Regions from separate parts of the Mesorhizobium sp. L103C119B0 genome, predicted to be linked through region 1. Evidence: riboswitches for the same ligand, from Rfam matches in the RefSeq annotation. Region 1 holds a riboswitch; each other region holds the start of a gene.

Region 1 (4,274 bases):
TTCCTCGATCATGAAGCCGAGCGACAGGCCGGGCATATGGCCGCCGAGCAGTTCGAGTTCCTTGCGGAAGATGATCTCTTCGGCACGCCGCGCGCAGTTGACGAAACCGACATCGGTCCATGGCGCGCAGTCGTTCAGCCAGCGCAGCATCGACATCATCGGCGTCACGCCGGAGCCGGCGGAAATGAACAGGTATTTGGCCGCCGGGTGGCTGTGCAACGAGAAGTCGCCGGCCGGTCCGTAGGCCTTGACATGCGAACCGGGCACCAGATGGTCGAACATCCAGCGCGTGCCGATGCTGCCGGCCTGCGCCTTGACCGTCACCGCGATCGAAAACGGCCGCGATGGCGACGACGACAGCGTATAGGTGCGCATCAGTGGCCCGTCCGGTGTCGGCAGTTCCAGCGTCAAGAACTGGCCCGGCTTGTAGCGGAACCAGGTCTGGTTGTCGGAGCGGAAGGTGAAGGTCTTGACGTCGGGCGCCTCGTCGCTGACGCCGGTCACTTCCAGCACCTGCAGCCTGTCGTTCCACGGCGCCATCTGGTCAAGATGGCGATAGAGCCCAAGATCCGTCATCGCATCATCCTCCGGTCCTTCCTCGCCTGCTCCAGCTCACGCGACGCTGCGCAGCGCCGGCCGGCCGCCTTCGGCAAGGCGCGGGCCGATGAAGGCCGCGTACCATTCGACGAACTGGATCACGCCGCCCTCATGCAGCTCCGAATAGGGGCCGGGCTCATAGGCCGGCGACAGGATGCCGAAGGCGTTTTCCTCGACGATGCGGCGGTCCTGGTCGTTGGTCTCGGTCCAGACGTGGGTGAGCTCTTCAAGGTTGTAGTCGACGCCCTCGACCGCATCCTTGTGCACCAGCCACTTGGTCGTCACCGCGGTTTCGGTGGCGCTGATCGGCAGCACCCGGAAGGTGACCGCATGGTCGATCAGGATGTGGTTCCAGGTCGTCGGATAGTGGTAGTGCATTAAGGTGCCGATGCGGTCGGCGGCAACAGTGTCGGACAGGTTCTTCGTCACCGCGCGCTTTCCCGACATCGTGTAGCTGACGGCATCGCGCAGCAGCGGCGCGCGGGTGGCGCGGTATTGCCCGGCCGGATCGATGCGGAACTTGCTCGGCAGGCCCGCCGCCTCACATTTCGCCCAGTGCGCCAGCATCTCCGGATCGCTGTCGGCGCCCTGCACGCCGGTCACCGTCGGCGCTTCGGGGAATGTCTTGCACAGCTCCGGATGATTGCCGGCGCAGTGATAGCATTCGCGGTTGTTTTCCCAGACCAGCTTCCAGTTGCCCTTCTCGATGATGGTGCTCTCGAATGCGACCTTGGCTTCATTCAGCCTGTGCGGGTTGAGGTAGGGCTCTATCATGGCGCGCATCGGCGCAAAGTCGGCAGGTTCTTTCGCCAGGCAGATGAAGATGTAACCGCCGACGCTCTCGCAAGCGACGGGCTTCAGGCCGAACTGGCTCTTGTCGAAACCGTCGGCCATCTGGCGGGCAAACAGCAGCCGGCCGTCAAGCTCGTAGGTCCACTGGTGATAAGGGCAGACAAGCTTTGCCGCCATCCCCTTCTCAGTGTTGCAGACACGGCTGCCGCGATGGCGGCAGGAATTGTGGAAGGCGTTGATGTTGCCCTTCTGGTCGCGGACCAGCACCACCGGATAACCGCCGATCTGCACGGTGATATAGCTGCCGGGCTTCGGCAGTTCGCAATCATGGCCGATGAACAGCCAGTCGCGATACCAGATAAGCTCCATGTCGAGCTTGAAATAGTCCGGGTCGGTGTAGAAGGGCTGTTCCAGCGAAAAGCCTTGCTTGCGGCCGTTCAGGAGCCTCAGCATGTCGTTGCGCGTATCCATAGTTCTGTCCTCGTGGTTTAAGGACTGAACTTGGTGGTGATGGAGGAAGGATCGGACGCAGGCCGGCGCGGCGCCGGACATGCACTATCCACCTCTTGACCGCCCACCGCGATCAGTCGAGTCTAGGCATCTCGGGCTGGTTTCCGGGCTCTGGAGTTGTCCTTGCGGACCATCGCGACACCTTCCCAGGCTGCTGCCCAGTGGTCTCCCGTTGCGACTTCAACTCCACCACCGTTGCGGGGGCAGCGCCGGATTCTGACCGGCTTCCCAATTCTCCGCTGCGTCGTCACGAAGCGGCACCTGAGATGCGATCATCTAATCACGGCAGCGATCGCGACGTCGGCATGAAAGCGACATCATATCCATGCGGCGCGACACGCGCGGCATACGCCCCGCCGACCACCGAAGGGCTGAGATCCTGTCTTGCGGCGCTATCATCGCCGAATCGCTGCGGATCCAGTTCCGATCGGGGGCAAAAAGGGCTCAACGGTATCGAAAAGTTACTAGCAATCTCTAATCGAACCGAACGGTTCGTTTCTGTTGACAATGCGTGCAGGATGGTGTGAACGACGGCCCGGAAACCGACACCGGAGCGAACCACTCGGTTCGACATAAGCAACTGAAAACAATGCGATAAATGACCATAGAGGAACTTCCTGGCACAATTTCAAGGTGCAGGACCGTGGTCCACACGGAACAACTTCGTGATTGGAAACCAGCCTATGGCTTTCCCACATCGGGGCTGTCCGAACGACGCGAATTCCTCCCAAGACACGCCGCTAGACGGACAGACAAACTGGAGTACTAAAAATGAAAAAGATCATCCTCACTGCCGCAGCCGTTTTGGCGATCACCGGCAGCGCCTTCGCCGGTAGCGACAATTACGGTTCCAATGGTGCGAACCAGCCAGCCGTCTCGGTCGACAGCTCGTATACGGCTTCCATTCAGAAGCCGGCGCACGCTGACAAGCAGCCTGTCGTTCAGGGCGCCGACCGCGACCTCTACGGCAATCGCTGATCCCGACCAAAGAAGGGCGGCTAACCCGTCGCTCTCGGGATCCCAAAAAATTCAGGAGTATTTGAAATGAAAAAGATCATCCTTGCTGCCGCCGCCGTTTTGGCCATCTCCGGCAGCGCTTTCGCCGGCAGCGACAACTACGGTTCGAACGGCGCCAACCAGCCTGCGATTACGTCGACCGATAGTGGCCATACGGCTTCGGTTGAGAAGTCGGCTCCAGCCGAGCAGGCGCCTGCCCACGGTGCCGACCGTAACCTTTTCGGCCGCTAAAAGCCGGTTTCCAGCACGTGGCGGGCTTATCCGCTGCAGCTGGCGGCATCAGAAAAATTCAGGAGACTAAAATGAAGAAGATCGTTCTTGCCACCGCAGCCGTTCTGGCTGTTTCGAGCGCTGCCTTTGCCGGCAGCGACAATTATGGCTCCAATGGCGCCAACCAGCCGGCCGCTGCCGTCGACACCACCCGCACTTCGTCGACCGGCACCAAGTCGGCGGTCTACAAGCTGCTGAACTCGTCGAACGACCAACAGAAGTTCGTTCCTCAGAGCAGCGACAGGGATCGGTTCGGCAACAACTAACAGCCGAAGCTTAAAAAAGAGCGGCGGGCCTGGCCCGCCGCTCTTTTTTCATGCCTGTACGACGCAGCTATCTCAAGCCGCCTTCACTTCCACCGGCTTGAGCGAGAAGGAGTGCCCATCGGCGTCGAAGATGTGCAGGTCCCCGGCATCCGCGGTCAGTCGCAGCTTTGCCCCGCGCTTGACCTCGACATTGCCGGGCAGCTTGGTCACCAACGGCAGGTCAGCGCGGCCGATATCGACATAGACAAGCTGCACCTCGCCGAGTTGCTCGACATAGTCCACCACGCCCTCGAAAAGATATTCCGCGCCGGTGGCGGCCGACAGATCCTCCGGCCGCACGCCGAAGCTGACTGCCGCACCCTTTGCTGACGCCGGCGTTGCGATCGGCACCGTTGCCTTGCGGCCGCCGACATGGCTGACGATTGTCGGGTTGCCCGTCCTGTCGATTGTCGCCGGCAGGATGTTCATGGCCGGCGAGCCGATGAACTGGGCAACGAACAGATTGCCGGGCTTCTTGTAGAGGTCCATCGGCGTGCCGACCTGCTCGATATGGCCATCCTTCAGCACGACGATGCGGTCGGCGAGCGTCATCGCTTCGACCTGATCGTGGGTGACGTAGATCATGGTCGTGGCAGGCATCGATTCCTTGAGCTTGGCGATCTCGATGCGGGTCGCGACGCGCAGCGCCGCGTCGAGATTCGACAGCGGCTCGTCGAACAGGAACACTTTCGGATTGCGCACGATGGCGCGACCGATGGCGACACGCTGGCGCTGGCCGCCCGACATCGCCTTGGGCAGGCGGTCGAGATATTTGGTCAGCTG
Region 2 (4,274 bases), on a different contig from region 1:
TAGTCGTAACGCAGCGCGATGTTCAGTTCGTCCAGCACGACGAGGCTGATCGAGGGATCGGCGATCAGTTCCAGCGCCTTGGCCCAGGCGGCTTCGGCCGCCTTAATGTCGCGCTTCAGATCCTGCGTCTCCCAGGTGAAACCCTCGCCCATCGTGTGCCAGACGACGCGGTCGCCAAACGCCGCGAAGGCATCCTTCTCGCCGGTGTGCCATTTGCCCTTGATGAACTGGACGATTCCGACGCGCTTGCCATAGCCGAGCATGCGCAGCGCCAGCCCGAAGGCAGCCGTGGTCTTGCCCTTGCCGGGTCCGGTGTTGACGATCAGCAGCCCCTTCTCGACCGTCTTTTCCGCGACCTCGGCGTCCTGCACCGCCTTGCGCTTGGCCATCTTGGCGCGATGGCGCTCTTCGTCTTTTGTGTCGATATCGGTCATCTCATTTCACCTTGAGCGGCAGCCCCGCCACCATCAGAAGCACCATATCAGCTACGACCGCGATCTGCTGGTTGAGCCGGCCGGCGGCATCGCGGAACCGGCGTGCCAGCGCATTGTCGGGCACGATGCCTTGTCCGACTTCGTTGGAGACCACGAACCACGGTCCGCGCGGCCGCGAAAGCACATCGGCCAGCCGCCGGCACTCCCCCTCCAGATCATGATCGGCCAGCATATGATTGGTCAGCCACAGCGTCAGGCAGTCGACAAGCACCGGCTGGTTGTCCGGCAATGCCTCGAGCGCACCGGCAAGATCAAGCGGGGCGTCGATGGTCGCCCACCCCTCGCCACGGCGCGAGCGGTGCTGCGCGATGCGCTCGCGCATTTCGCCGTCATAGGCTAGCGCGGTGGCGATATAAGCCCATGGCGGCAGCAACGCCGTCGCCAAAGTTTCGGCATGCGCGCTCTTGCCGGAGCGCGCACCGCCGATGATGAAGGTCAAACTGCGATCAGGCAAAGCTGTCGCGCAGGCTGGTCGCGGTGCCGGCGAAGCGCGCGCGCACTACACCGACAACTGCGCCGAGCACCAGCCAGAACACCAGATTGGTCAGCGTCACCGCCACCACGAACTGATGATGCAGGCCCTCCGGGATCGGCGTTACGAAACTGTCAGGCTGCGGCGCGCCGACAATATGCGGGGCGACGATCAGGACGACGGCGAGCACGGTCAGGGGCGCCGACGTGCGGAAGGTGATAAGGGCAAGACCGATCGCCGTTGTCATCACCGTTGCCCACCACCAGATCTGGCGCTGCATGAGATCGGCCGCCGGCATTGCCGGCAGTTCCGGCGGCAGGCCGAGGCCCGGCGCCAGCGTGAACACGGCAAAGCCGGCCAAGCCCCAGAACACGCCCTGGCGCCAGCTGCCGATGCCGCCGGCGAACTCGGAAACCGCCACCAGGACCAGCGCGAAGCCGATGCCGGTGACGATATTGGCGACGACACTGAAGGCGAAACGCTCGAAGCCGTCGGCCGGCGCCCAGCCTTCGTCCTCCGCCGGCGCGGCTGCTTCAGCCGGTGCTGCGCTGCTCACCGCATTTTCCGCCGGCGCGGCGGTGCTCATGGCATCGGTGTCCGCAGCGTTGGCGGCGGGCGCCGCGGCATGCTGATGCTCATGGCCGCCACCAGCCTTTTCGTAGACCTCCGCCTTGAGGATCAGCGGCACGGTGGCGTAGGCCTGCATGCAGGCGAGAGCGACACCCGCCACGAGCCCTGCGATCGCCGCGATGAACACGACGTTGCGAAACAGGTTCATGATGTCAGATCCTCGTCAGTGGCAGGGAAACGCCATCGAATGGCGATAGTCGTGCGCCGCATTGTGGACCGCATCGATATGCGAGAAACCGACAACGCCGACGACGAAAATGCCCAGAAACGCGCTAAGCACGAGCTGCATGAAGCGCGACTGCGAGGAGACGGATGCGCCGAGGGAGACGGAAGCGGTATTCATATCTTGTCCTTTCGCCCTCCACCCGAGGGCATCGAAGTCAGTTCCCTGTCGCCGGCAGGTCTCCTGGCTCGCGGATCAGCGCCCTTCCCCACCTTCCCGAGGAAAAATCCTCAGTGGCTTGGAGAGGACTACCGCACACAGTTGCGGGGGCAGCCACGGCATTGGGCAACAAGTCAGCCCTCACCGCATTCCCTCTTGGTCCCTAACGGAACCGACGACATGCATGACTATAGGCTGAAACGGCCGCATCCGGCAAACCAAATTCCGCCGGCCAACAGCGCGAATGCGCCATGCGGCGTTACGGGTTCAACGCGGTGATCCGCTCGGCAACCAGCCGCTGCAGCCGCCACAGATGGCGATCGTGAATGCCGCGCTCTTCAAGGTTTTTCACCGTGTTGTAGAGATAGTCGGCGCCCGACCCCCAGTGCCCGCAGGACGTTGCCAGCCTTTCGACGACCTTGCCCTCGTCGAGCGGCCCTGAATAGGTCAGGCCGTTGCGGTTGATGACGAAGGCCAATGCCCTGAGCGGTCCGGCCTCGCTTGCAAGCTTCAGCATGCGCGGCCGGTAGCTTGTCGGCTTCAGCGTGACTTCGCGCCGGAAAAGCCGGCCCAACTGCCCGCGCCGGTTACTTTCGGTCAGCCGGAAGGCGACGCCCTTGCATTGTCCGCCACGGTCCAGCGCCATCATCAGGCCGGGGCTGTCCTTGGTGCCGCGCCAGCGCGTCATGTTCATGCAAAAGGACCGATGCCAGCCGCGCGCCAGCGCAACGCGGTCCTCGACATAATCTATTTCCGGTTTCCAGATCAGCGATCCATAGCCGAACAGCCATAGCGGTTCGCTATCCGGGAGTTCGACCTGCAATTCATCCAGCAGCGCGTCATAGTCGGCGTCATCGAGATGCATCGCGTCCGGATCCGGCCCGGGGTCCCTGATCTCGCGCCAGCAGCGCGCGACCAGCTCCGGCGTAAGCGACATCTGTCGTGCGGCCAATTTCCGAATCCCCCCAATTTCCGAATGTCCCATGTCCACGACATGATTATGCGCCGCGCCTGCAACCGGCAATGCGGCACTCTGATTGACAAACTATCTGCCGGGGTGTCGGCTGACGCTTCATAGGAAGCCAGCCATGCATCCCAACCCGAGCGAGCGCGACCCCTATAACGGCCTGAGCCGGGCCGAACCGACGCTACCGTCATCGGCCTATTGGGATAGCGAGGCTTACCAGCGCGATCTCGACGCCATCTGGTACAAAAGCTGGCTGCTCGTCTGCCGCGAGGCCGATCTTGCCCAGCCTTTGGCATTCAGGACATTCCGCGTTGGCACACAGGAAATCGTCGTGCTGCGCGACGACACCGGCGAGTTGCGCGCCTTCCACAACACCTGCCGGCATCGCGGCTCGCAGCTTTGCCAGGAAAGCGAGGGCCGGCTGAAAGCGCGGCTCATCACTTGCCCCTACCATGCCTGGTCCTACTCGCTGCGCGGCGATCTCGTGCGCGTTCCCTCGAAATCGCTGCCAGATGGTTTCGACAAGGCAGATCATCCGCTCTACCGGGTGGCGCTGTCGGTGTGGCGCGGCTTTGTCTTTGTGAACCCTCAGCAGGCGACGGCCGGCTCCGCCGAGACCTCCTTCGATCCCGCATCCGGCGACCTCGCCAACTGGCCGCTGGAAACGCTGGTATCAGGCCATGTCCTGCGCAAGGTGATGAACTGCAACTGGAAGATCTTCTGGGAGAACTTCAACGAGTGCCTGCATTGCCCAGGCGTCCACAAGGACCTGTCTCGGCTGGTGCCGATGTACGGCCGCGGCCTGATGAGCCGGCACGACGACCCCGACTGGGTCCGCCATGCCGACAATGACGCACCGGAGTTTTCGGGTGGCCTGCGCGCCGGCGCCGAGACCTGGTCGCGCGACGGACATGCCCATGGCCCGGTCTTCCCGGGCCTGACGCCGGCCGAGCGTGCGGCCGGACAGACCTATGCCACCAGCCTGCCCTCGATGTTCATCGTCGGCCATGTCGATTATGTCAGGACGGTGCGACTGATGCCGCTCGGTCCCGAACAGACCGAACTCACCGCCGAGTGGCTGTTCGCGCCCGAGGCGCTCGCCGAGACCGACATCGACAATGTCGTCGCCTTCGGCACCCAGGTGCTGGAGGAGGATGCCGCGATCTGTGAGATCAATCAGAAAGGCCTGCGCTCGATGCGCCACCAGGCCGGCGTGCTGATGCCGGAGGAGTACGATCTGCACCGCTTCCACAACTGGGTGCGCGAGCGGCATGCAGCGCTTGAGGCAACCGCCTGATCGGCGACTAAAGCGACTTCGGCAGATAGCGC
Region 3 (4,274 bases), on a different contig from region 1:
CCGGTTTGGCATGTTCACGGCCGACAGGAGCCAGCCGGTAGCTCACCACACGGTGAGGAAGGAGAAGCCTCAGGCCACTTTCTCCCGGAGCGCGCGCGCTGCAGCGACCATGTTAATGAGGGCAGGGCGGACCTCCTCCCACTTGCGTGTTTTGAGGCCACAGTCCGGGTTTACCCACAGTTGGCCGTCGGACAGTCGCTCGCGGGCAAGCATGATTAGGTCCGAAATCTCGCAGACCTCCGGCACACGTGGTGAGTGAATGTCATAGACGCCGGGACCGATCTCGTTCGGATATTTGGAGCTCGTGAAGGCGTCCAGCAGTTCCATCTTGGAGCGCGACGTCTCAATCGAAATGACATCCGCATCCATTCCAGCGATCGCGTCGATGATCTCGTTGAACTCCGAATAGCACATGTGGGTATGGATTCGAGTCGCGTCCTTTACACCCGTTGAAGCGATCCGGAAGCATTCGACAGCCCAGTCGAGATAGGCTTTCCAGTCAGATTGGCGCAGTGGCAATCCTTCGCGAAACGCGGCCTCATCGATCTGGATCATCCTTGCGCCGGACCTTTCGAGATCCGTCACTTCGTCGCGGATGGCGAGCGCGATCTGGCGGCAGGCTTCGGAGCGGGGTACGTCGTCTCGAACAAAGGACCAGTTGAGAATGGTCACTGGGCCTGTGAGCATTCCCTTCACGGGCTTTTCCGTAAGCGACTGGGCGAATTGCCACCAGCGCACCGTCATCGGATTGCGCCTCGATACGTCCCCGAAGATGATGGGGGGACGCACGTAGCGCGACCCATAGCTTTGCACCCAGGCATGCTGAGTGAAGGCGAAGCCGGACAGCTGCTCGCCGAAATGCTGTACCATATCGTTTCGTTCGAACTCACCGTGCACCAGCACGTCCAGCCCGATCTCTTCCTGCCAACGAATTGCTGACTCGATCTCCTTCTTCAGGAAAATCTCGTAGTCGACATAACTGAGCTGGCCCTTCGCATGAGCGGACCGCGCGCGGCGTACCTGCGGCGTCTGCGGGAAGGACCCGATTGTCGTCGTCGGGAACGGCGGCAGCCCGAGCGTGCCGGCCTGGACTCTGGAGCGCTCGCCAAAAGCGCTCTCTCGTCGTTTCATGCTATGGTCAATGCTGGCGATCCGCCCCTCAACAAGCGGGTCATGGATCTTCGTGGACGTCAAGCGAGTGGCGGCAGCCTCGGCAGAAGCTTTCAACGCGGCTGCCACCGCATCCCTGCCTTTGGAAAGGGCCCGGGCCAGCAAGACCAGCTCGTCGGTCTTCTGGGCCGCGAAGGCGAGCCACGACCTGATGTCGGCCTCGAGTTCCGTCTCCATGCGCAGGTCAATCGGCACATGCAGCATCGAGCAAGAAGGCGCAATTTCGACGCGGTCCAAGGGCCAGCCGGCGACGATCGGTTTGATGCGGTCGAGAATGGCGGGCAGGTTCGCACGCCAGACGTTGCGGCCATCGATCAAGCCGAGCGAGAGCACCAGATCCTTCGGAGCGAGCCGACCCACCGTTTCCAGCTGCTCGGGAGCGCGCACGAGATCAATATGCAGGCCGGCCAGGGGCAGAGAAACCGCGGTTTCGAGATTGTCTCCCAGCGACCCGAAATACGTAGCCAGCATGATCTTCAGCTCGGGCGCGGCTTTCGACAGCTGGCCATAGGCGAATTCGAACGCAGCTCGTTCGTTCGGGTTCAGATCGAGGACAAGCGCTGGCTCATCGATCTGCACCCAGTCGGCTCCCGACAGCTTCAGCCTCTGCAGGACTTGCTCGTAAACGGGCAGCAGCCGCGGTAGGAGCGCGATGGGACCGAACCCTTCGGCACGCGATTTCGCCAGCTTGAGGAAGGTGATAGGTCCAAGGATGACTGGGCGTGTGTGTATGCCGAGAGCTTTAGCCTCGAGGAAGTAATCGACCGGCTTCGATGACGAGAGGGCGAACGTCTGATCATCATCGAGTTCCGGCACAATGTAGTGGTAGTTGGTGTCAAACCACTTGGTCATTTCCATCGCGGTTACACCAGGTCCATGAGCCTCCTCCTGGTGACCAGCGTGTCCACAATCCTCCGTCTGACCCTGGTTGCCGCGCGCCATTGCGAAGTAGATGTCAAGTGGGACCTCGCCGCTATTCCAGCCGTACCGGGATGGAATGGCCCCGACCATGGCTGCGGTGTCGAGCACATGGTCGTAAAGCGAGAAGTCGTTCGACGGGATTTTCGACACGCCGCGATCGCGCTGCTCTTCCCAGCTAGCGGCTCGGAGCGCCTTCGACGTCGCAAGAAGGTCGCCAGCGGACGATGTTCCGGACCAGTAGCTTTCGAGGGCGAATTTCAGTTCTCGCCGACGACCGAAGCGCGGCACGCCGAGCGTTGCTACAGGAATTTGCTGAGAGACAGTCATGTCATACCCCGATGATTGGGGCGTCGGTGACAAGGAAGGCGCTAGCAGGCCGGCATCAACGCCGGGTTGCAGCGGCCACCGAGACACCCCGCCCGTGGACGTAATTCGCGTGGCAGGTCTCCTGGCTCGCGGGGTCATAGCCTCTACCCGTCTTCCTGAGGGTATTCGCCTCAGTGACGTGATTGGGGTTGGCTCGCCGCTAACAGTTGCGGGGGCAGCGCCGGCATCGCACCGGCTTCCCTCTTAGCTCCGCTGCGGCAGCGCCGCACGCGAGAACCACGACACGCAGACGATCACAGCAGTTCGCTCTTTTGTCAATGACGCATAACGAAATGTTTATGTCGTTATGTGATCGCGCTTTTACGCCTTTGTCTAGCATTGTGAAATATTCAGTCTGCTGCCCGCATTCGGCATCGTGGGACGTGATCGCAAGTCAAGTCCGACGGACGCCGCGAGTTCTCCGTTACCTCAGGAACCTTACTGGCCTTCCCCAAGCTGAGCTTCTGGAAAATGCTGGTGACGATCTGGATGACGGTGAATGCCGTCATGGCAAGCACGCCTTGCACCGCTCCTCCAGCGAGCTTCACGGCAGCAGCATGGGTCAGTTCTCCGAAGCGAATGGCTGTCGCTATCAGCGAGCTTTGACACAGTTCCGCCACTGCGGTCATCGCGTCAGTAGGGCGGCTGGTTAGTTGCCGGCGCATCTACAGCAACCCAGCCCCTTCCGCCTCGCGGCGCAAATTCTGCCTTGGCCTTGGGCCGATCTGCTGGATCACCAGGCCGGCCGCCAGCGAGCCAAGGTCGCCGCAGGTCTTGAGGTTGCGGCCCTGCGTGTAGCCATGCAGGAAACCGGCGGCGTAGAGGTCGCCGGCGCCGGTGGTGTCGACCAACTCCTTGATGGCGGTCGCCTCGATGACCACGGTCTCGTCGCCGCGCACGATCACCGAGCCTTTTTCGGAACGGGTGACGGCGGCAATCTTGCAGTCCTTGCGGATCTGAGCCAGCGCCTCGTCGAAGGATTTTGTCTGGTAGAGCGACTTGATCTCGTGGCTGTTGGCAAAGACGATGTCGACAGTGCCCGAGCGCATCAGCTCGAGGAACTCGTCCCGGTAGCGGTCGACGCAGAACGAATCCGACAACGTCATCGACACTTCGCGTCCGGCCTCGTGTGCGAGCTTCGCCGTCTGCCGGATCGCCTCCTTGGCGCGCGGCGGATCCCACAGATAGCCCTCGAAATAGGTAACCTTGGCGCCGGATGCCTTGTCGGCCTCGACATCCTCAGGGCCAAGCTCGACGCAGGCGCCGAGATAGGTGTTCATCGAGCGCTCGCCGTCGGGCGTGACGAAGATCATAGAGCGCGCCGTCGGCGGCTCGCCCTTGAGCGGCCTGGTGTCGAAGGCGACACCCTGTGCATGGATATCGTGCGCATAGATTTCGCCCAGCGCATCGTTGGAGACCTTGCCGAAGAAGGCGGCGCGTCCGCCGAAGCTGGCTACGCCGGCCGCCGTGTTGCCGGCACTGCCGCCGGAGGCCTCGATCGCCGGGCCCATGCGGCTGTAGAGCAGTTCGGCGCGGCGCGTGTCGATCAGGTTCATCGCGCCCTTGATGATGCCGTTGATCTCGAGGAATGCCTCGTCGCACTGGGCGATGATGTCGACAATGGCATTGCCGATGCAAAGCACGTCATAATCCGGCATCAATGTCTCCGCCAAAAAACCCGAGCCGGCTTCTCGCCACGCCTGCCAGGCGCGGGTCTGCCCGGTGGAAATGGGCTTTCCGCTTGCCAATCCGTTCGCCGGCGGCTCTCACGGGGCGGCGAGTCCTGCCTCGCGACGCAATTCGTCCGCCCTGTCTGT

What was found. A riboswitch is a leader RNA that binds a small molecule or an ion and turns the genes downstream of it on or off. The one in region 1 is predicted to bind cobalamin.
Region 2: linked by a shared signal. The riboswitch ahead of X728_RS163210 (CbtB domain-containing protein) and the one ahead of X728_RS156105 (aromatic ring-hydroxylating dioxygenase subunit alpha) in region 1 are both predicted to bind cobalamin.
Region 3: linked by a shared signal. The riboswitch ahead of metE (5-methyltetrahydropteroyltriglutamate--homocysteine S-methyltransferase) and the one ahead of X728_RS156105 (aromatic ring-hydroxylating dioxygenase subunit alpha) in region 1 are both predicted to bind cobalamin.

Annotation. Positions count from the first base shown of each region.
Region 1 is NZ_AYXE01000005.1:228,660-232,933, forward strand. It holds gene X728_RS156110 (hybrid-cluster NAD(P)-dependent oxidoreductase) at 1-576, opposite strand, end outside; gene X728_RS156105 (aromatic ring-hydroxylating dioxygenase subunit alpha) at 613-1,860, opposite strand; cobalamin riboswitch at 1,977-2,179, opposite strand; gene X728_RS156100 (DUF680 domain-containing protein) at 2,671-2,877, shown strand; gene X728_RS156095 (DUF680 domain-containing protein) at 2,944-3,147, shown strand; gene X728_RS156090 (DUF680 domain-containing protein) at 3,219-3,452, shown strand; gene ugpC (sn-glycerol-3-phosphate ABC transporter ATP-binding protein UgpC) at 3,525-4,274, opposite strand, start outside.
Region 2 is NZ_AYXE01000002.1:76,263-80,536, reverse strand. It holds gene cobO (cob(I)yrinic acid a,c-diamide adenosyltransferase) at 1-434, opposite strand, end outside; gene cobU (bifunctional adenosylcobinamide kinase/adenosylcobinamide-phosphate guanylyltransferase) at 436-948, opposite strand; gene X728_RS163205 (CbtA family protein) at 941-1,744, opposite strand; gene X728_RS163210 (CbtB domain-containing protein) at 1,760-1,939, opposite strand; cobalamin riboswitch at 1,975-2,170, opposite strand; gene X728_RS163215 (gamma-glutamylcyclotransferase) at 2,238-2,930, opposite strand; gene X728_RS163220 (aromatic ring-hydroxylating dioxygenase subunit alpha) at 3,067-4,242, shown strand; gene X728_RS163225 (MFS transporter) at 4,250-4,274, opposite strand, start outside.
Region 3 is NZ_AYXE01000003.1:21,913-26,186, reverse strand. It holds gene metE (5-methyltetrahydropteroyltriglutamate--homocysteine S-methyltransferase) at 70-2,418, opposite strand; cobalamin riboswitch at 2,512-2,714, opposite strand; gene X728_RS161250 (adenosine kinase) at 3,123-4,115, opposite strand; gene metK (methionine adenosyltransferase) at 4,224-4,274, opposite strand, start outside.